4 regions of the Kitasatospora sp. NPDC008115 genome follow, and region 4 is predicted to be linked to each of the others. Evidence: riboswitches for the same ligand, from Rfam matches in the RefSeq annotation. Region 4 holds a riboswitch; each other region holds the start of a gene.
What was found. Region 4 has a riboswitch for cobalamin ahead of ACFZBX_RS16570 (HoxN/HupN/NixA family nickel/cobalt transporter). Riboswitches for the same ligand answer to the same signal wherever they lie in the genome.

Region 1 (4,685 bases), on a different contig from region 4:
CCGAGCACCGGACGGCCGGTCAGCTCGCGCAGCATCTCCAGGCCGGGGGCGAGCAGCCGCGCGTCGCCGCGGAACTTGTTGACGAACCAGCCCGCCACGTGCCGCTGGTCCTCCGCCGACAGCAGCGCCAGCGTCCCGTACATCGCCGCGAAGACGCCGCCCCGGTCGATGTCGCCGACCACGACGACCGGCAGCCCGGCGGCGGTGGCCAGGCCCATGTTGGCGATGTCGCGGTCGCGCAGGTTGATCTCGGCGGGCGATCCCGCGCCCTCGCAGACCACCACGTCGAAGCGCCGGCGCAGGTCCGCCAGGCACTCCAGGGCGCGCTCCAGCAGCACCGGCTTGCGCTCGCGGTAGTCCAGCGCGCCGACCTCGGCGACCGGCCGGCCCAGCAGCACCACCTGGCTGCGACCGTCGGCTCCGGGCTTGAGCAGCACCGGGTTCATCGCCGCCTCCGGCTCCACCCGGGCCGCCTGTGCCTGCATCGCCTGCGCGCGGCCGATCTCGGCGCCGTCGGCGGTGACGAAGGAGTTCAGCGACATGTTCTGCGCCTTGAACGGCGCGACCGCGACACCCTGCCGGGCCAGCCAGCGGCAGATGCCCGCGGTGACCACGCTCTTGCCGGCGTCCGAGGTCGTCCCGGCGACCAGCAGCGCCTTGCTCATGCCCCACCCCTCCGATTCCTGATCAGCGCCGCCCGGAGCAGCAGGTGCCCGGCGACGGTCGTACCCAGGGCCAGCGCGCTCACCCGCCGGGAGAGCACACAGGCGCGTTCGATGTCGTCCACCCCGACCGGCCGCAGCTCCCCGCCCAGCACGGGACGGTGCTCCACCCTCGCGCCATACCGCAGCGTCCCGCCCAGGCGCACGCCCACCGCGCCCGCGAAGGCCGACTCGGCCTGACCGGCGTTCGGGCTGGGGTGCGCCGAGCCGTCGCGCCGCCAGACCCGCCAGGCGGTGCGCGGTTCGGGGGCGGCGGCGACCGTCAGCAGCGCGGTCAGCCGCGCGCCCGGCCAGCCCGCCAGGTCGTCCAGCCGCGCCGAGGCCCAGCCGAACCGGGCGTAGCGGGGGGAGCGGTGACCGACCATCGCGTCCAGGGTGTTCACCGCGCGGAACGCCAGCAGGCCGGGCGTGCCGGCGACGCCGCCCCAGACCAGGGCGTTGACCACGGCGTCGGCGGTGTTCTCGGCCACCGACTCGACGACCGCGCGGGCCAGCTGCCGCTCGTCCAGTGCGCTCGGGTCGCGCCCGCACAGGTGCGGCAGCCGCTCCCGGGCCGCCGTCAGATCGCCCGCCGTCAGCGAGCGGCCGATGGTGCGGGCCTCCCGGGTCAGCGAGGTGCCGCCGAGCACGGTCCAGGTCGCGGCGGCGGCGAGGGCGGCCCGGCCGAGCGGACGGCGGGCCAGCAGCCGGTCGGCGGCGAGCGCGCCGGCCGCGACGGTGCCCACGGCCAGGGCGGTGAAGGCGGTGCCGGCGGCCCGGTGGTCGCGCCACAGGAGGCGCTCCAGCCGGCCGGCGGCGGAGCCGAAGCCGGCCACCGGGTGGCCGCGGCGCGGGTCGGCGAACCGGGCGTCGGCCAGGTAGCCGGCGACGGCGCCGGCGCCGAAGGCGGCGGCCCGGCCCAGCGGGCGCACGGCAGGGCGCAGCATCGCGTGCGTGTCCTCACTCAGGGTCCGCGCCCTGGATCGACGAACCGGGGGCGAGAGTCTCCTGGCTTCCGGGTCGTACGCGCGATCCGGGCCTTCCAGCGGCTTCTGACGGCCCGCCGTGGCGTGTTCCGGTCGTGCTCCCCGGTGACAGTGGCGGGACCGCGCCGGACTCGCACCGGCTTCCTCTGCATGCCTCCGTATTGGCTGAAGGATCCCATCACGGGCCCGAACCGGGAGTCAACCGAGGTCGTGGAGGGTGTTGGTCACACGCCGGGCCACCCCGGCGGACCTGTGTGACTTTCCTCCCGGAACTACCCGGACGGCCGTGTCCTGCTGGCTTCCCCCCGCCCGCGCGAGTGGACTGAGGGGTGGGTCCAGACACCGGGCCGGACACCGAGCAGCGGGGAGCGAGTATGCGTTGGGGAATCGCGGCCACCGTGGCGGCCGCCGCCGTCGGCACCGGGGCCGCCGTCCTGGTGATCGGCCGCAGGGCGTCCGAGCGGATGGTCCGTCCGGCCGGGAGGGACCGCGCCCGGACCGGCCCGGTGCTGGTGCGCGGCCTCGGCGCCGGTCGGGCCACCTTCACCCGCACCGCGGTGAGCGAGCGCCCGGGCCGCTGGGCCGTCGAGTGGGGCGAGGACGGCCACGCGGTGGTCGAGGAGGTCCTGGAGCTCGACGAGAAGGACGTCACCCGGCGCCTGGTGCGCGCCGACCGCGGCACCCTCACCCCCGGTACCGAGGTCCGCTTCACCCCGCGCGTCCACCTCGGCGACCCGGCCCGGGCGCTCGGCCTGCCGTTCGCCGACACCGCCGTCGAGGGCGAGCTGGGCGCGATGCCCGCCTGGCGCCTGGACGGCAAGCGCGGCACCTGGGTGGTCCTGGTGCACGGCCCCGACGCCGACCGGGCGCAGACCCTGCCGGTCCTGCCGGAGCTGCAGCGCCTCGGCCTGCCCGCCCTGGCCGTCACCTACCGCGGCGACGCGGGCGCCCCGGCCTCCCCGGACGGCCTCGGCCACTTCGGCGAGGCGGAGTGGCGCGACGTCGAGGCGGCGGTGCGCACCGCCCTGGAGGCCGGCGCGGGCCGGGTCGTCCTCTACGGCTGGTCGCTCGGCGCCACGATGGCCCTGCACACCGCCGCCCGCTCGGACCTCGCCTCCTCGATCAGCAGCCTGGTCCTGGACTCGCCGGTGCTGGACTGGCCGGCCACCGCCCGCCGGGGCGCGGCCCGCTCCGGCTTCCGGGGCGCGGCCGCCGAACTCGGCGCGCTCGCCGCCCAGGGCCGCACCGGCGTGGATCTGGCCGACTTCGCCCGCCTCGCCGAGGGCACCGACCTGCGGGTGCCCACCCTGGTGCTGCACGGCCCCGACGACCCGGTGGCCCCGTTCGCCGCCGCCGAGCGCCTCGCCCACCGCCGCCCGGACGTCGTCAACCTCCAGGCCTTCCCCGGGGGTGACCACGCGGCTCTCTGGAACACCGCCCCGGACCGCTACGCCGAGACCCTGCGCCGCTGGCTCACCCCGTTCTGCTGACCCCCTCCCGCCCGGCACTCACCCCCGTCGCGTCCGGAACGCGCGGCACACCCGGTTCCACCTGGCATGGACCCGCCACAAAGATCAAGCCAGCCGGTTTGGCCTCTGTTGCCCGATCTTGTCGAGCCCCCGCGCCCTCCGCCCGCCCCGCGCGGACAACCGGATGTGACAGATGGCCGGTACAAGGGGAAGACTGCTCGACGTGACGTCTCGGAATCCGCGCGACCGTGATGCCCCGCTCCCGCCGACGATCGGTACCGGTGCGACGGTGACCCGTCTCCCCGGAACGGCCCACCGCCCCGCCGGCGCCAGGCCGGGGGCCCCGGGCGTACCCCGCCGACGAGGCCCCGCCCCCGCACCCGGCCGTGGCCGGGTCCCCGTGCCGGAGGGCTTCCCGGCCCCCGCCGAACTCGCCCCGCTGGCCCGCCGCATGCTGGTCGACGCCGTCCGGATCGCCCGCTGGGCCGGCGATCTCGACGAGGTCGACAAGCGCGGCGAGCTGCTCCCCGACGACGCCCGCGCCGCCGGCCGCGCCCTCGCCATGACGGTGGGCGCCGCCGCCAAGGCGTGGGGCCAGGCCCTGCTGGTCGGCCTGGTCGAGGCCCGGGACGGCGGTGCCGGCCCCGGCTGGCGCCTGCACGCCTGGGAGCACGACGACGAGGCGGTGGTCCGCGGCTGGTCGGCCCTGTTCGACGCCTGGACGCTGCTCGCCCCGGTGCCGCCCGCCGCCCTGCGCGGCGTCTTCGCGGTGCTCGCCGGGCAGGCCGTCGACCAGGCGCCGCAGCTGCTCTCCTTCCTCCACCTGGTGGACGGCCCGGTGGCCGACGTCGAGCTGCTGGAGCTGCTCAGGCGCGGCCTGGACGAGCGCCGGGTCGGCGGCGGCGAGGGTGCCTTCGGCCTCTCGCCCGTCCCGCACGCGGCCTCCGCCGTCTCCGCCGTCCGCGGCACCTGCCGCGAGCCGCAGATCGACACCCCGGCCGCGCCCGCCGACGTCGCCGCCGTCCTGGACTGGATGCTGGACGGCCTGGCCGCCGTCGGCGCGCTGGCCCGCCGGGACAACGCGGCCGAGCTCTCCCCGCTCGGGCACTGGGCGGTGCGGGCCAAGCTGGAGGAGATCTGCACCGTCGCGCAGACCGCCGCCGGCCACATCGAGCAGAGCGCCCTGGAGCTGCTCAGCGCCTGCGCCGACTACTCGCCCGGACCGGCCCGCGCCGAGTACCGGGCCTGGCTGGCCGCCCGCCCGGCCGACCGGGCGGTGGCCGAGCTGCTGGAGGCCGCGCAGGGCGAGGACGCGCTGGTGCGCGGCCTGGCCTTCGAGGCGCTGCGGGTGGCCGGCGTGACCGCCGAGCAGGCCGTCCGGGCCGTCGTCGACGAGGCGGTGCTGCGCCCCTACGCGCTGCTCTGGCTGGCCGAGCGCTCGGACGAGGGGGTCTCCCCGGCCGATGTGCTGGGCGCGGAGGACGCCGCCTGGCTCTGGGTGGACACCGCCGCGGCCGTGCTCGACCACG
Region 2 (4,685 bases), on a different contig from region 4:
CTGCGCCGGGCGGCCTGCCCCATCGTCCTGGTGCGCGCCGTCGCGGAGGGGAGGCCCGCCCCGGAGGGCCGGGAGGTCGTGGTGGGCGTCGACCTGAAGCACCGGTGCGACGCGCTGCTCGCCTTCGCCTTCGAGGCCGCCGGCCTGCGCGGGGCGCCCCTGCGGATCGTCCACGGCTGGGAGCCGCCGATCGGCAGCGAGTACATGGCCTCCCCCGCCGTCGACGGCAGCGCGGGGGACCTGTCGGCGGTCGACCGGGACGGCATGGACGCCCTGCTGGCCACCTGGCGCGACCGCTACCCGAAGGTCGAGGCGACCACCGTCCTGGTGCACGCCCCGCCGCCCGCCGCCCTGGTCGAGGCCTCGGCGACGGCCGGGCTGGTGATCGTGGGCCGGCCCGCCCGGCGGTGGCCGCTCGGTACGCACCTGGGCCCGACCGCACACGCCGCCGTCCACCACATCGGCTGCCCGGTCGCCGTCGTCCCGCACGCCTGAGCGCCGCCGGGCAGGCCCCGGCCCTGCACGCCGGGAGCGTGGACGGGAGCGGCGGCACCAGCGGGTTCGCCGGGACCGGCCGCCTCGGCGAGCCGGCGCACGACGAGGTGCTCGCGGCCTTCCGGCACGTGGTCGAGCGCGCGCACCACGCGGGCAAGCCGGTGGGGACCCTGGCCGGCAGTGAGCGGCTCGCGGAGATCGCCAGGGCGGCGGGCTGCCGGTTCATCGCGGTGGGCACCGACGTCGGACTGCTCACCCGCGGGGGCGCGCAGCTCCTGAGTGCCCACCGGCCCACCGACCGGCCCGTCCGGCCCGCCGTGTACTGAACGGGTCCGCAAGGGAAGGTCTCCGACTGACCGTCAGGCTTGATGTTCGGGCCGTCCGCCGTCGGCGGACGGCCCGACAGCGGCTACTTCTCGCAGGCGATTCCGTCGCCGTCGCGGTCGAGCGCCGAGCGGTAGCCGGGGTCGCCGCGGTGGAGCGGGGCGGCGCCGGCGGCCTTCGCCTCGTCACAGTTCCGGTAGGAGGCCGCCGGGCGTTCGGGGGTCGGCTCGGCGGCGGGGGTGGTCCGCGGCGGCGCGGGGACGGTCGCCACCGGGGGTTCGGCAGGCCGGACCTGAGGCGCCGTCGGCACGGGCGGGGTGGTGCGGTCCGGCGCCGGGACGGGCGCGGGCGCGGCGGAAGTCGTGACCGGAGCGGGAACGGGGGTCTGGACGGGCGGCTGAACGGGGGGCGGCGTCGGGACGGCGGTGACCGCCTCAGGCGTGGGGACGGCGCTCGGGCTCTCGGTCGGGGTGGCCGAGGCCGACTCGGTGGGAGTCGGAGTCGGAGTGGGCGAGTCGGTGGGCGCGGGCGTGGTGACGGTGGCCACCGGCGCCGCCGGGTCCTTCTCGGCCGGGCCGAGGATCGCCCCGAGCCAGAAGAAGGACATGAACACGCACCACACGGTGAGCAGCACCTTGAGGGCGACGTGCACCCGCCGCGACCGCCACAGCAGCACGGCGGCGACCGGCGGGAGCAGGATCAACAGGGCGATCCGGACCAGCCGGTTGCCGGTGGTTCGCGGCTGCGGTGGGGTGGGCGGCTGCGGGTTCGGGTGCACGCGTAAGGTCCTCGGGTCGTCGGAAGATCTGACCGCCGCACAAGGCCCGGGCGGTCCGGAGAACGATGATCGTATCCGCCCGGACCGGACGCCGATGACCACTGCCATGGACCGTCCCCAGCGGCGTTCACCCCTTCCGGCGACCCGGTCGCCGATGTGTTCGAACCGGCCGCGCGGGCCCGGCGGACGCCTCGGGGCGCAGTGCCACGGCTTCGCCACAGAAGTGGCGCCGGGCCGGGCCCGTCACCCGTCACCCGGCGCCGGAAACCCGGCCGGCCGGCCGGCCCGGTGCGGGGAAGACGTGACGATCCAGCAGCGGCGGGCGCGGGGCCACCCCGGGCCCGCCCGCCCGGATCCAGTCGGCAACCGCCTCCGTCGCGGCCGGGTCGTTGACCAGGCCCAGCCAGACCGGCCGTCCGCCGGCCGCCCGGCCTCCGGCGGACGGCCGGACCACGATCACGTTCGCCTGCTCGCACACGTCCAGGCAGGCGGAGATCCCCACCGGGGCGACCTCGCGCAGTCGCGCCGTCTGCGCCGCGTGGTCCGCGCCGGCCACCTTGACCGTGCCGCAGCAGCAGTCCCGGCAGACCACCACCCGGCAGGGCACCGCGCCGGGCGGTTCCGCCGCCTCACCGCCCGTGACGGCTCCCATGCCGACTCCCGTACCGGCGAGGGCTCCGCCGACGGCTTCGGGCCTTCCGAGGTCCATGAGGTCGGGCACGCCGAACCACCCCTCTCTCCGGGGAGATCCGCCCCGGGCTCCAACGAGGAGGCGACGCCGTGAGTCTCCTGGCTCCCGGGTCGCTGCTCGTCCCGGCCTTCCCGCCCCTTGCGGGGGCAGTGGCCCGTGCGGGATCCGCTCGCCGGTCACAGTGGCGGGACCGCGCCGGATTTCCACCGGCTTCCTCGTTCCGCCGTCGCCCTGTCGCCGATCATCATCCCATCGGAGCGGCCGCTCGCCCAGCCCACCTCCGGACCGGCCGGCGGCACCCGTGCGGCCGGCGGTACTCCCGCGGACGGCGGGTCAGCCGGTGCCGCCGGCCTGACCGACCGAGGCCGGCGGAGCCGGCGGACGGGCCCGCCCGCCGTCGTGGCCGGACGCCGCCACCGCGATCAGGGCGACCACGACGGCCGCCACCGCCACCCGTCCGAGCGCCCGCACCACCCAGGCCGGCAGCGACCGGGCCCCGCCCCGCCCCGGCGCACCCAACCGCTCGGCCCGCCGGGCCGGCCGCAGCAGCCGGACCAACAGCAGGACGGCGAGCGGTACCTGCAGCAGCCACAGGACCGTGCGCGGCCACTCGCCGAACCACACGTTGGTCCCGTAGAGCAGGGTGTGCCAGACGCTCAGCACGTAGACGACGACCACGAAGCGGTGCAGCCGGCGCCAGGTGTTCGGCCCGATCCGGTGCCGCACGTAGAACAGCAGGCCGAGCGGCACGGCCAGGTAGAGCGCGCCCTGCCCGAGCGGGATGGCGGTCCGGCCGGTACCGGAGTCGTACCAGCCGGGCACGAAGCTGTCGGCGAACCCCGACCAGAGCCGGTCGCCCCACGCCGACTCGGCCTCGTAGCGCACGAGTTCGGCCGCGAACAGCAGCGCGTGCGCGAACATCAGGGCCGTCGTGGTCAGGCTCGTCGTGCGGTGCCAGCACTCCAGGGTCTGCCGGGCGACCGGCAGCCGGGCGGGCCGCGGACCGGACAGCAGCAGCCCCAGTACCACCGTCCCCCAGGCCCACAGCAGTCCCGACCAGCCGAACGCCTGGCTCAGCAGGTACATCCAGTACGTGCGCGAGTCGTCCATGAACGGCATGACCGCCACCGTCGCCGAGGTTCCGGCGTCCATCCGGACGTACAGCAGCACGAACACCGCCGCGGTGACGCCGACCGCCGCGCCCGCGTCGGGCAGCGCGGCCCGCAGGTCGGCGCGCAGGGCGACGCGTTCGGCGGGCCGCCTCCCGGCGGCGGGCGGGGCGTCCGGAGCGTCGTCCCCCGACGTCGTCTCAGGCAGCATCGTGGACCTTCCGGAACGGCGGGACACCTTTTGACGGTGTACAGCAGACGATGGGTCGAACAAGTGTGGCGGAGGGCTTCCGGCTTGCCGAGCCCGTATCCGGCCAGAGTGGCACGTGGACCGGCGGCCCTTCCGTCGCAGCGCCCCGACGCCCCGGCCCGCGGACCGACCGCATTCGGACAACCGCCCGCACGCGCCCTGCCACCGGAGCGCGAGCCCCCGTATGCTCATGACCGCAGCCGGTTCGCGCCTCCCGACCGACCGGACTTCGGCGGCGCGACGCAAGAGGGAACCCGGTGGGAAACCGGGACTGTCCCGCAGCGGTGAGTGGGAACGAAAGCCGTCATCAGCACTGGGCCTGGCTCCGCCCCGGCCCGGGAAGCGACGGCCGGTAGGTGTGCGCCGGTCCTTCGGCGCACCGGCCCACGAGTCCGAAGACCTGCCGCTGCGCCCGCACCCCCACGTGCGGGCTGTGCACGGTGACCTCGTGGACTGGGTCGGCGGTACGGACGGCTGCGCGGCGTGCGACGACACGCCGTGCCCTCCTCCTCCGGGTCATGACACGGGGCTCGGAACGAGGAGAAGGACGTGCCCGTGACCGCGCGAGTTCCGCCCGCCCGCACCGGGCGCCGACCGGCCCGCCCACCGGCGGCACGGGCGGCGCGATGGTGACCCCCACCGGAGGGGCCCGGCCCGCCCCACCGCCGGGCGGCACGCTCTCCGGTGTCTGCCACGGCACCCTGGGCGAGCTCTACCAGGGACCGCTGCACGCCGGTCCCCGCCCCGACATCGCGGTGGTGTCGTTCCCCGTCGACCGCCACTCCTGGGTGCACTTCACCCCGGGGACGGACCCGCCGGACCCGCTGCCGCTCGGGGCGAAGGCCGCGACGGCCGCCCGGCTGTTCCTGGAGCGCTTCGGGCTGACCCTGCCGCCGGGCCGCTGGTGCGTGCACTCCGAGCTCACCATCGGGGTGGGCATGGCGAGTTCGACCGCCGACATCGTGGCGACGCTGCGCTGTCTGTTCCGGATCTTCGCGCTGCCGTACGACACCGGGGTGGTGCTCGCCGTGCTGCGCG
Region 3 (4,685 bases), on a different contig from region 4:
GGCCTGGCCGCCGCCGCCCACCTCACCGACCGCGGTCTCGACGCCCTGGTCCTCGAAGCCGGGCCCGCCGCCGCCACCTCGGTGCGCGAGTGGGGGCACGTGCGGCTCTTCTCCACCTGGGCCGAACTCGTCGACCCCGCCGCCGAGAAGCTCCTCGCCCCCACCGGCTGGACCCGCCCCGACCCCGCCGCCTACCCGGCCGGAGCCGACTGGGTCGGGCAGTACCTCCAGCCGCTGGCCGACGCGCTCGGCGACAAGGTCCGCTACGGCGCCCGCGTCACCGGCGTCGCCCGCGCGGGCCGCGACCGCGCCGTCGACTCCGGCCGCGAGGAGCAGCCGTTCACCGTCCACGTCCGGCACGCCGACGGCCGTGAGGAGCGGATCACCGCCGCCGCCGTCATCGACGCCTCCGGCACCTGGAACACCCCCGCCCCGGCCGGCTCCGACGGCCTGCCCGCCCTCGGCGAACACGCCCACGCCGACCGCGTCTCCTACCGCATCCCCGACCTCGGCGACCCCGCCGTCCGCGCCCGCTACGCCGGCAGGCGCACCGCCGTCGTCGGCTCCGGCGCCTCCGCCTTCACCGCCCTGGCCGCCCTCGCCGACCTCGCCGAGGCCGAACCCGGCACCCACGCCGTCTGGATCCTGCGCCGCGGCATCACCGGCTCCACCTTCGGCGGCGGCACCGCCGACCAGCTCCCCGCCCGCGGCGCCCTCGGCCTCGCCGCGAAGGCCGCGGTCGAGAACGGCCGCGCCACCGCGCTCACCGGCTTCCGCATCGCCGCCGTCGAACAGGAAGGAGGCAGGCTCACCCTCGTCTCCGAGGACGGCCACCGCGCCGAGGACCTCGACGAGGTCATCGTCCTCACCGGCCTGCGCCCGGACCTCACCTTCCTGTCCGAGCTGCGCCTCGGCCTCGACGAGCGCCTCCAGGCCCCCATCGCCCTGGCGCCGCTGATCGACCCCAATCAGCACTCCTGCGGCACCGTCTACCCGCACGGCGTCGCCGAGCTCTCCCACCCCGAGCAGGACGTCCACCTCGTCGGCATGAAGTCCTACGGCCGCGCGCCGACGTTCCTCGCCATGACCGGCTACGAGCAGGTCCGCTCCGTCGCCGCCCACCTCGCCGGCGACCACGACGCCGCCCGGCGCGTCGAACTCACCCTCCCCGAGACCGGCGTCTGCGGCGGTGCCGGGCTCTACGACCAGCCGGACACCCAGGACGCCGGCGGCTGCTGCGCCGCCCCCGCGGTCACGGCCGTCCCCGTGGTCATCGGCCTGACCGTCCCGGACCGGGAGGCCCCGGCCGCCGACGGCTGCTGCTGACCCGCGCGCCGGGGCCGGGGGCGGGAGTGGCGTCTCCCCTTCCCGCGAGGCCTGTGCTGGACTGGTCCGGCACAGTCCGTACGCGACAGCGGAGTGATGACGATGCCTCTTGAGGGCGAGTACGAGCCGAGTCCGGCGCAGTGGATCCGCGAACAGGTCGAGCTGTACGAGAGTTCGGGCGGCACCCGGGGCACCACGCTCCGGGACACCGGTCTGCCGGTCGTGATCGTCACGATGCGCGGCGCGAAGAGCGGAAGGATCCGCAAGATCCCGCTGATGCGGGTGGAGCACCAGGGGCGGTACGCGGCGGTGGCCTCGAAGGGCGGCTTCCCGAGCCACCCGGAGTGGTACTTCAACCTCAGGGCCGACCCGCGGGTGGACCTCCAGGACGGCCCCGAGCGGCAGGGCATGACGGCCCGTGAGCTCGCCGGGGAGGAGCGGGACCAGTGGTGGCGGCGCGCGGTCGCCGCGTATCCGCCGTACGCCGAGTACCAGGAGAAGGCCGGCCGCGTGATCCCGGTCTTCGTCCTCGAACCCGGGCACCCGGCCGGCCCGGCGTAGGTCCCCGGCCCACGGGCCGCCCCGCACGGCCGCTGCGGGGCGGCCTCGGTGTCTTCGCGCCGGGTCGGGCAGATCGGGCGATGTCTCAACATGCGGACAACTGGGCAATTCCCCGACCGGATACCGGGGGAATGGCCCTAGGCTGGCGGGTGCAGCTGGTTCACCCCGCCCGCCAGGCGGGGTGTCGTAAGAGGGAACCCGGTGACGCCTTGAATCGGCCAGTCCGGGACTGCCCCGCAGCGGTGAGCGGGAACGACCGCCGTCATACGCACTGGGCCCGGCCGGGTCTGGGAAGCGACGGCCAGTAGGTGTCCGCCCTTCAACAGGGCGGGTGCGCCCGCGAGTCCGAAGACCTGCCCGTTGCCCGTGCGCGACCGATCGCGCGCGGCTTTCCGGTGGCCTCGTGGGCGGGTCGGCGTGCATACCTGGCGGAGCCGTGCAGGCGTCCGTCCGGTTCGCCATCCCTTCGCGTCCTCGTCCCGTCACCGGGCACTTGAGGAGCAAGACTCGCGAAGGAGAGTCCCTTGACGACGAAGTCCGCCGCCGTGGCCACCGCGCACGGCTATCCCCGGCAGGGCCGGAACCGGGAACTCAAGAAGGCGGTCGAGGGCTACTGGAAGGGCGCGGTCACGGCGGAGGCGCTGCTGGCCACCGCCGCGGGCCTGCGCCGGGAGAACTGGGCGCGGCTCGCCGGTGCGGGCGTCCACGAGGTCCCCACCGGTGACTTCTCGCTCTACGACCACGTGCTCGACACCACCGTCGCCGTCGGCGCGATCCCGGCCCGCCACCGGGCCGCCGTCGAGGCCGACCCGCTGGACGGCTACTTCGCCATGGCGCGCGGCACCCAGGACGTCGAACCGCTGGAGATGACCAAGTGGTTCGACACCAACTACCACTACCTCGTCCCGGAGTTGGGCCCGGGCACCGCCTTCGCCGCGAACTCCGGCAAGGCCGTGGGCGAACTGGCCGAGGCGCTCGCCGCCGGTCACGACGCCCGGCCGGTGCTGGTCGGCCCGGTCACCTTCCTGCTGCTGGCCAAGCCCGCACCCGGCGTGGCCGGGGACTTCCGGCCGATCACGCTCCTGGACCGGCTGCTGCCCGTCTACGCCGAACTCCTCGCGGACCTGCACGCGGCCGGCGCCGAGTGGGCGCAACTGGACGAGCCCGCACTGGTCCAGGACCGCACCCCGGCCGAGCTGAACGCCGCCGCGCGCGCCTACCGCGACCTCGGCGCCCTCACCGACCGGCCCAAGCTGCTGGTCGCGAGCTACTTCGACCGCCTCGGCGAGGCGCTTCCGGTGCTGGCCAAGGCGCCTGTCGAGGGCCTGGCGCTGGACTTCACCGGACCGGCCGCCGCCAATCTCGACGACCTCGCGGCCGTCGGCGGGCTGCCCGGAAAGCGCCTGGTCGCGGGGGTCGTCGACGGCCGCAACATCTGGATCAACGACCTGGAGCGGTCGCTGGCGACCCTGGCCACCCTGCTCGGCCTGGCCGATCGGGTCGACGTGGCACCGTCCTGCTCGCTGCTGCACGTGCCCGTCGACGCCCGTGCCGAACGCGACATCGACCCGCAGATCCAGCGCTGGCTCGCCTTCGCCGAGCAGAAGGCCGAGGAGGTCGCCCTGCTCGCCCGCGGCCTGCGCGAGGGCACCGCGTCGATCGTCGCCGACCTGGCCGCGAACCGTGCGGACCTCGCCTCCCGGGCCAACTCGCCGATCACCCGCGACCCGGCGGTGCGCGCCCGCACCGCCGCCGTCACCGAGGCCGACACCCGCCGCCCCCAGGCCTACCCCGTGCGCGCCGAGGCGCAGCGCGCCCGGCTCGGCCTGCCGCTGCTGCCGACCACCACCATCGGGTCCTTCCCGCAGACCACCGAACTCCGGCTCGCCCGGGCCGATCTGAACGCGGGCCGGATCGGCGCCGACGCCTACCGCGAGCGGATGGAGGCGGAGGTGCGCGAGGTGATCGCGTACCAGGAGAAGGCCGGGCTCGACGTCCTGGTGCACGGCGAGCCCGAGCGCAACGACATGGTCCAGTACTTCGCCGAGCAGCTCACCGGCTACCTGGCCACCCGGCACGGCTGGGTCCAGTCCTACGGCACCCGGTACGTGCGGCCGCCCGTGCTGGCCGGCGACATCTCCCGCCCGCACCCGATGACCGTCGACTGGTTCCGGTACGCGCAGTCGTTGACGCACCGCCCGGTCAAGGGCATGCTCACCGGCCCGGTCACCATGCTCGCCTGGTCCTTCGTCCGCGACGACCAGCCGCTCGCCGACACCGCCCGCCAGGTGGCGCTCGCCCTGCGGGACGAGGTCGGCGACCTGGAGGCCGCCGGCGCCGCCGTCGTCCAGGTCGACGAGCCGGCCCTGCGCGAGACCCTGCCGCTGCGCGCCGCCGCCCGCCCCGGGTACCTGGCCTGGGCCACCGAGGCCTTCCGCCTCGCCACCTCCGGGGTGCGCGCCGACACCCAGGTGCACACCCACATGTGCTACGCCGAGTTCGGCGCCGTCATGACGGCCATCGACGACCTCGACGCGGACGTCATCTCCCTGGAGGCCGCCCGCTCCCGGATGGAGGTCGCCGGGGAGCTGGCCGAGGCCGGGTACCCGCGCGAGGTCGGCCCGGGCGTGTGGGACATCCACTCCCCGCGCGTGCCGAGTACCGACGAGGCCGTGGCGCTCCTGCGGGCCGGCCTGGCCGCGATCCCGGCCGAGCGCCTGTGGGTCAACCCCGACTGCGGGCTGAAGACCCGCGGTTGGACGGAGACCCGCGCCTCCCTGGCCGGCCTGGTCGCCGCC
Region 4 (4,685 bases):
CCGCACGCCGCGAGGTGATCCGGGATCAGTTCCGGCCGTAGGCTGGGGCCCGGCACTCGGCCGGTTCGGAGGGAGCACGCGGATGACGGAGATCCACCGGACGCCCGCCCTGGTGCCGCGCCAGATCCGCGGGCCGCGCCGGGCCTTCGTCAACCGGGAGGACGAGTTCGCCCGGCCGGCGGAGGAGCTGGGGGTCGCGGCGCCGGCCGACCGCAACCGTTCCCGGCTGCGGGAGTTGCGGGGGCACTGAGCGGGTCAGTCCGGCCGGGCGGTGAAGGCGGCCGTGATGCGGTGGGGGCCGGTGTGCAGGGTGAGGGGGTGCCGGGTGAGGTCGGCCGCCCGGGCGCCGGGGGTGGTCAGCCAGTGGGCGACGGCGGAGCCGAGCAGGAGCGGGTCGAGGCGGGGCGCGGGGGCGCCCCAGGGGCGGTCGGCGTGCGCCTCCAGCAGCAGGCCGGTGGGGAGCCGCAGCAGGTGGCGGGCCGGGCCGAGGGCGGCCACGGCGACGGCGAGGCCGGGGAGTTCGGCGGCGGTGGCGGCGAGCCAGCGCTCGGCGGGCTGCTCGGCGTCGGTCTCGGTGCGGGCCAGGACCTCGGCGGTGTGCCGCAGGGCGAGGCGGGGCTCGTCGGCGGCGACCGCGTGGAACCCGCGCGGGGCGTGGTGGCCGGGGCCGACGGGGTAGCGGCGCAGGTGGACGTCGGCGCCCTCCCCGGTGGCGACGACGTCGTAGGCGGTGGGCCGTTCGGCGGCGAGCGGGACGGGCCGGGGGTAGGGCAGGGGCTGGGGGTCGCCGGGCGGTTCCTCGATGCCGGGCAGGTAGGAGAGCAGGAGGTCGCGCAGCACCCGGGCGGACTCGCCGCGCCGGCCGAGCGAGCGGTCGGTGACCGGGCGCAGGGCGGCCGGGTCCTGGCCGGCCATCGCCTGTTCGAGCTGGGCGAGCAGGTCGCCGTCGGGGTCGAGGGCCGGGGCGGCCTGGCCGAAGGCGTAGCTGGGGGAGCGGGGGTCGAGTTCGGCGGCGCCGGTGGCGACCAGCAGGGTGCGGCGTTCGAGGGCGGCGCCGTAGAAGGTGACCGAGCCGTGGTCGCCGATCACGCAGTCGGCGGCGATCAGGGCGGCCTGCCAGCCCTGGTGCGGCGGGACCAGCCGCAGGCCGGAGCGTTCGGCGGCGGCGAGCAGGGCGCGCGGGTCGTGCCGGGCCCAGACGTTGGGGTGCAGCACGACGGCGACGGTGTACTCGTCGGCGGGCAGTTGTCCGACCAGCCGCAGCGGCAGGCCGGGGTGGCGGCCGAGTAACGAGTGCTCGCTCCAGGTGGAGTTGACCACGACGAGGCGGCGGCCGTCGACGGCGCCGAGGGCGGCCCGGTAGCCGTCGCGGGCGGCGAGGCCGGCGAGCATCCGGTCGAAGCAGGGGTCGCCGACCTCGCGGGCGCGGGGCAGCGCCTCGGGGCAGGCGGCCCGCAGGCGTTCGAACTGTTCGCGGTGGGAGAGGCCGATGACGGCGGGGAAGACCCGTCCGCGGTGGGTGAGTTCGCGCCGGGAGAGGCCGGCGGCGGTCACCGTGTCGCCGGTGGACTCGGGGACCAGGCGGTTGTAGCCGGCGCCGTGCGGCAGGACGACCAGGGGTGCGCGCAGTCGGTGCATCGAGGCGTGGACGGCGCAGGCGACGGCGAGGTCGAACGGCCGGCGGACGGCGTCGCGCCAGGGCAGCACGGTGAGGCCGGGCTGGGCGCGGAGGTAGTCGTCGAGTCCGGCGGCGAACGCGGAGCCGGGGTTGATGGTGACGGCGATGCCTATGCCGTCCTGCTCGCGCAGCAGGGTGAGGACGTCCAGGACCCGGGTGGCGGAGGTGAGGGTGCGGGCCACCGCGAGGACGCGGGCCCGGACGGGCCGGGTGTTCCAGCGGTCGTCGTCGGGCCGGGTCCGGAGCCGGCGGCGGTTCAGCACACCATGATCGTACTGAACGGGTCCCGGGCGGGCGCGGTGTTCGGACGGGGGGTCAGCCGGCTGCCACGGCGGGCGCGTCACCGGCGCACTGGTCGAGCAGGGGGCGCAGGGTGGCGTCCACGAGCCGGTAGCGCACCACGCGCCCCTCCTTCTCGCCGGCCACCACTCCGGCTGTCCGGAGCAGGCGCAGGGCCTGTGAGACGGCGGGGTCGCGCATGCCGGTGGCGACGGCGAGGTCGGTGACGGCGAGCGGGCCGGTGCGGTGCAGGGCGAGCAGGAGGGCGAGCCTGCCGGGATCGGCGAGTAGGGCGAACCGGTCGGCCCAGGTGCGGACGTGGGAGGTGTCCCCGATCGCGGCGATGGCCTCGCAGACCCGGTGGCCGTCGATGGTGCGGTGGCCCGCGCGGTCGGCCGGTACGAGATGCATACGCCCCATTCTGGCAGGCGGGAGGTTGTGATCCTGAACACCTGCGTAGGTGCGCAGCCTTGCATGGGTCGCCCCGGGCCCCTACGGTGTTCCCCGCCGTGGTGCTCGGGAAGACCGGTGACGGACCCTCAGGGGTCCCAGTCCGGAGCGGCCCTCGCCACTGTGATCGGGGGAGAGTGTCCGTACCCACGACGCCACTGGGCGCCTCGCGCGCTTGGGAAGGCGGGTACGGGAGCCCCGTCAGCCAGGAGACCGGCCGCGGCATCTCACGAAGTCATTCCACGAGGTGCTGGAGCGTGATCCGCATGACCCTGCCCGAAACCGCCGCCGCCGCGGCGCCGCCCGCCCCCCTGCCCGCCTTCCGCTGGCGCCGTGAGGACACCGTCCGCACCGCCGGGCTGATGGCCGTGATCCTCGCCATGCACGTGGTGGCGTTCGGCACGCTGATCTTCCTGGTCGCGCCGGAGGAGTACGCGGTGGGCACCCAGGTCTTCGGGGTGGGCCTGGGCATCACCGCCTACACCCTCGGCATGCGGCACGCCTTCGACGCCGACCACATCGCGGTGATCGACAACACCACGCGCAAGCTGATGGCGGACGGCAAGCGCCCCGTCTCGGTGGGCTTCTGGTTCGCCCTCGGCCACTCCTCGATGGTGGTGCTGATGGCCGCCCTGGTGGCGGGCGGCGCCCAGTTGGCCAACACCCTGATGGACGACGAGTCCACCACCCACCAGTGGCTGGGCGTGGTCGGCACCTCGGCCTCCGGTGTCTTCCTCTACCTGATCGGCGCGCTCAACCTGGCCGCGCTGTTCGGCATCCTCCGGGTGTTCCGCTCGATGCGGGCCGGCCGGTTCGACGAGGCCGAACTGGAGGAGCACCTGAACTCCCGCGGCCTGCTGGCCCGCGTCCTGAACCGGGTCACCCGCTCGATCACCCGGCCCGGCCAGATGTTCCCGGTCGGCATGGTGCTGGGCCTGGGCTTCGACACCGCGACCGAGGTCACCCTGATGGTGATGGCGGGCTCCGGCGCCGCCTCCGGCCTGCCCTGGTACGCGATCGTCTGCCTGCCGCTGCTGTTCGCGGCCGGCATGAGCCTGTTCGACACCCTGGACGGCACCTTCATGAACTTCGCCTACCAGTGGGCGTTCTCCAACCCGGTCCGCAAGGTGTACTACAACCTGACCATCACCGGCCTGTCCATCGCGGTCGCCTTCATCATCGGCACCATCGAACTGGTCGGCGTCCTCCATGAGAAGCTCGACCTCACCGACCCGGTGACCGGCTGGATCGCCGAGATCTCCCTGGACAACGTCGGCTACGCGATCGTCGGCCTCTTCGTGGTCGTCTGGGCCGCCGCCATCGCCTACTGGCGCCTGGCCGGCGTGGAGAAGAAGTGGACCCCCGGGCCCACCGGCGGCGCCCGGTAGCGGCCGACCCGGGCCGGTGCGGCGGCCCGGGTGGGGGCGTTCGGCGGGCGGATCGGGGGGCGGGTTCGTAGGCTCGACGCATGGCTGATGCGTACGCGGGCCGCCGGGAGCGGTTGCGGGAGCACTGCGGTGCGTCCGGGGCCGACGCGGCGCTGATCACCCGGGCGGCGAACGTGCGGTACCTCACCGGGTGTCCGCCGTGCGGGGCGACGCTGCTGCTGACCCGGGACCGGGCAGTGCTGGCGCTGCCGGACGACCTGCCGCCGGACGACACCGGGGAGCACCTGATCGCCCCCGACGTCACCCGGCTGCCGGTGGCGGCCGGGACGGACACCGCGCTGGCCGCCGCCTCCGCCGTGGCGCGGCTGGGGGCGGCCGGGCTCGCGGTGGAGGAGCACGACCTGACGGTCACCCGGCACCGGGCGGTGGCCGGGCTGGCCGAGGGGGTGCGGCTGGCGGACGTCGGCCAGGCGGTCGAGCGGCTGCGGGTGGTCAAGGACGAGCACGAGATCGCCGACCTGCGGATCGCCGCCGAGATCGCCGACCAGGCGCTCGGCGAACTGCTGGAGTCGATCCTGGTCGGCCGCACCGAACGGCACCTGGCGATGGAGCTGGAGCGCCGGATGATCGACCACGGCGCGGACCGGGCGGCCTTCCCGGTGTCGGTCGGCACCGGCAGCCACTCCGGCCAGCAGGCGCACCAGCCCACCGACCGGCGGGTGGAGGAGGGCGACTTCCTGACCGTGGTGCTCGGCGCGCGCTACCGCGGCTACGGGGTCTCCACCGCCCGGACCTTCGTGATCGGGGCGGCCCCCGCGCCCTGGCAGGTGGAGCTGCACCGGCTGGTCTTCCGCGCCCAGCGGGCCGGGCGGGAGGCGCTCGGGCCGGGG

Region 1: it holds a riboswitch for cobalamin, as region 4 does, so the genes downstream of both, ACFZBX_RS29540 (cobalamin biosynthesis protein) here and ACFZBX_RS16570 (HoxN/HupN/NixA family nickel/cobalt transporter) in region 4, are expected to answer to the same signal.
Region 2: it holds a riboswitch for cobalamin, as region 4 does, so the genes downstream of both, ACFZBX_RS20030 ((2Fe-2S) ferredoxin domain-containing protein) here and ACFZBX_RS16570 (HoxN/HupN/NixA family nickel/cobalt transporter) in region 4, are expected to answer to the same signal.
Region 3: it holds a riboswitch for cobalamin, as region 4 does, so the genes downstream of both, metE (5-methyltetrahydropteroyltriglutamate--homocysteine S-methyltransferase) here and ACFZBX_RS16570 (HoxN/HupN/NixA family nickel/cobalt transporter) in region 4, are expected to answer to the same signal.

The regions. Positions count from the first base shown of each region.
Region 1 covers NZ_JBIBHU010000028.1:49,578-54,262, forward strand. The annotation lists gene ACFZBX_RS29535 (cobyric acid synthase) at 1-665, opposite strand, end outside; gene ACFZBX_RS29540 (cobalamin biosynthesis protein) at 662-1,648, opposite strand; cobalamin riboswitch at 1,682-1,894, opposite strand; gene ACFZBX_RS29545 (alpha/beta hydrolase family protein) at 2,062-3,177, shown strand; gene ACFZBX_RS29550 (hypothetical protein) at 3,557-4,685, shown strand, end outside.
Region 2 covers NZ_JBIBHU010000015.1:49,874-54,558, forward strand. The annotation lists gene ACFZBX_RS20015 (universal stress protein) at 1-495, shown strand, start outside; gene ACFZBX_RS20020 (hypothetical protein) at 534-821, shown strand; gene ACFZBX_RS20025 (excalibur calcium-binding domain-containing protein) at 905-1,597, opposite strand; gene ACFZBX_RS20030 ((2Fe-2S) ferredoxin domain-containing protein) at 1,848-2,249, opposite strand; cobalamin riboswitch at 2,380-2,508, opposite strand; gene ACFZBX_RS20035 (ferric reductase-like transmembrane domain-containing protein) at 2,622-3,608, opposite strand; cobalamin riboswitch at 3,892-4,049, shown strand; gene ACFZBX_RS20040 (hypothetical protein) at 4,274-4,685, shown strand, end outside.
Region 3 covers NZ_JBIBHU010000015.1:83,751-88,435, reverse strand. The annotation lists gene ACFZBX_RS20180 (FAD-dependent oxidoreductase) at 1-1,326, shown strand, start outside; gene ACFZBX_RS20175 (nitroreductase family deazaflavin-dependent oxidoreductase) at 1,429-1,887, shown strand; cobalamin riboswitch at 2,075-2,242, shown strand; gene metE (5-methyltetrahydropteroyltriglutamate--homocysteine S-methyltransferase) at 2,412-4,685, shown strand, end outside.
Region 4 covers NZ_JBIBHU010000011.1:188,484-193,168, forward strand. The annotation lists gene ACFZBX_RS16550 (Fpg/Nei family DNA glycosylase) at 1-18, shown strand, start outside; gene ACFZBX_RS16555 (hypothetical protein) at 83-250, shown strand; gene ACFZBX_RS16560 (hypothetical protein) at 256-1,941, opposite strand; gene ACFZBX_RS16565 (ArsR/SmtB family transcription factor) at 1,994-2,368, opposite strand; cobalamin riboswitch at 2,451-2,644, shown strand; gene ACFZBX_RS16570 (HoxN/HupN/NixA family nickel/cobalt transporter) at 2,674-3,795, shown strand; gene ACFZBX_RS16575 (M24 family metallopeptidase) at 3,876-4,685, shown strand, end outside.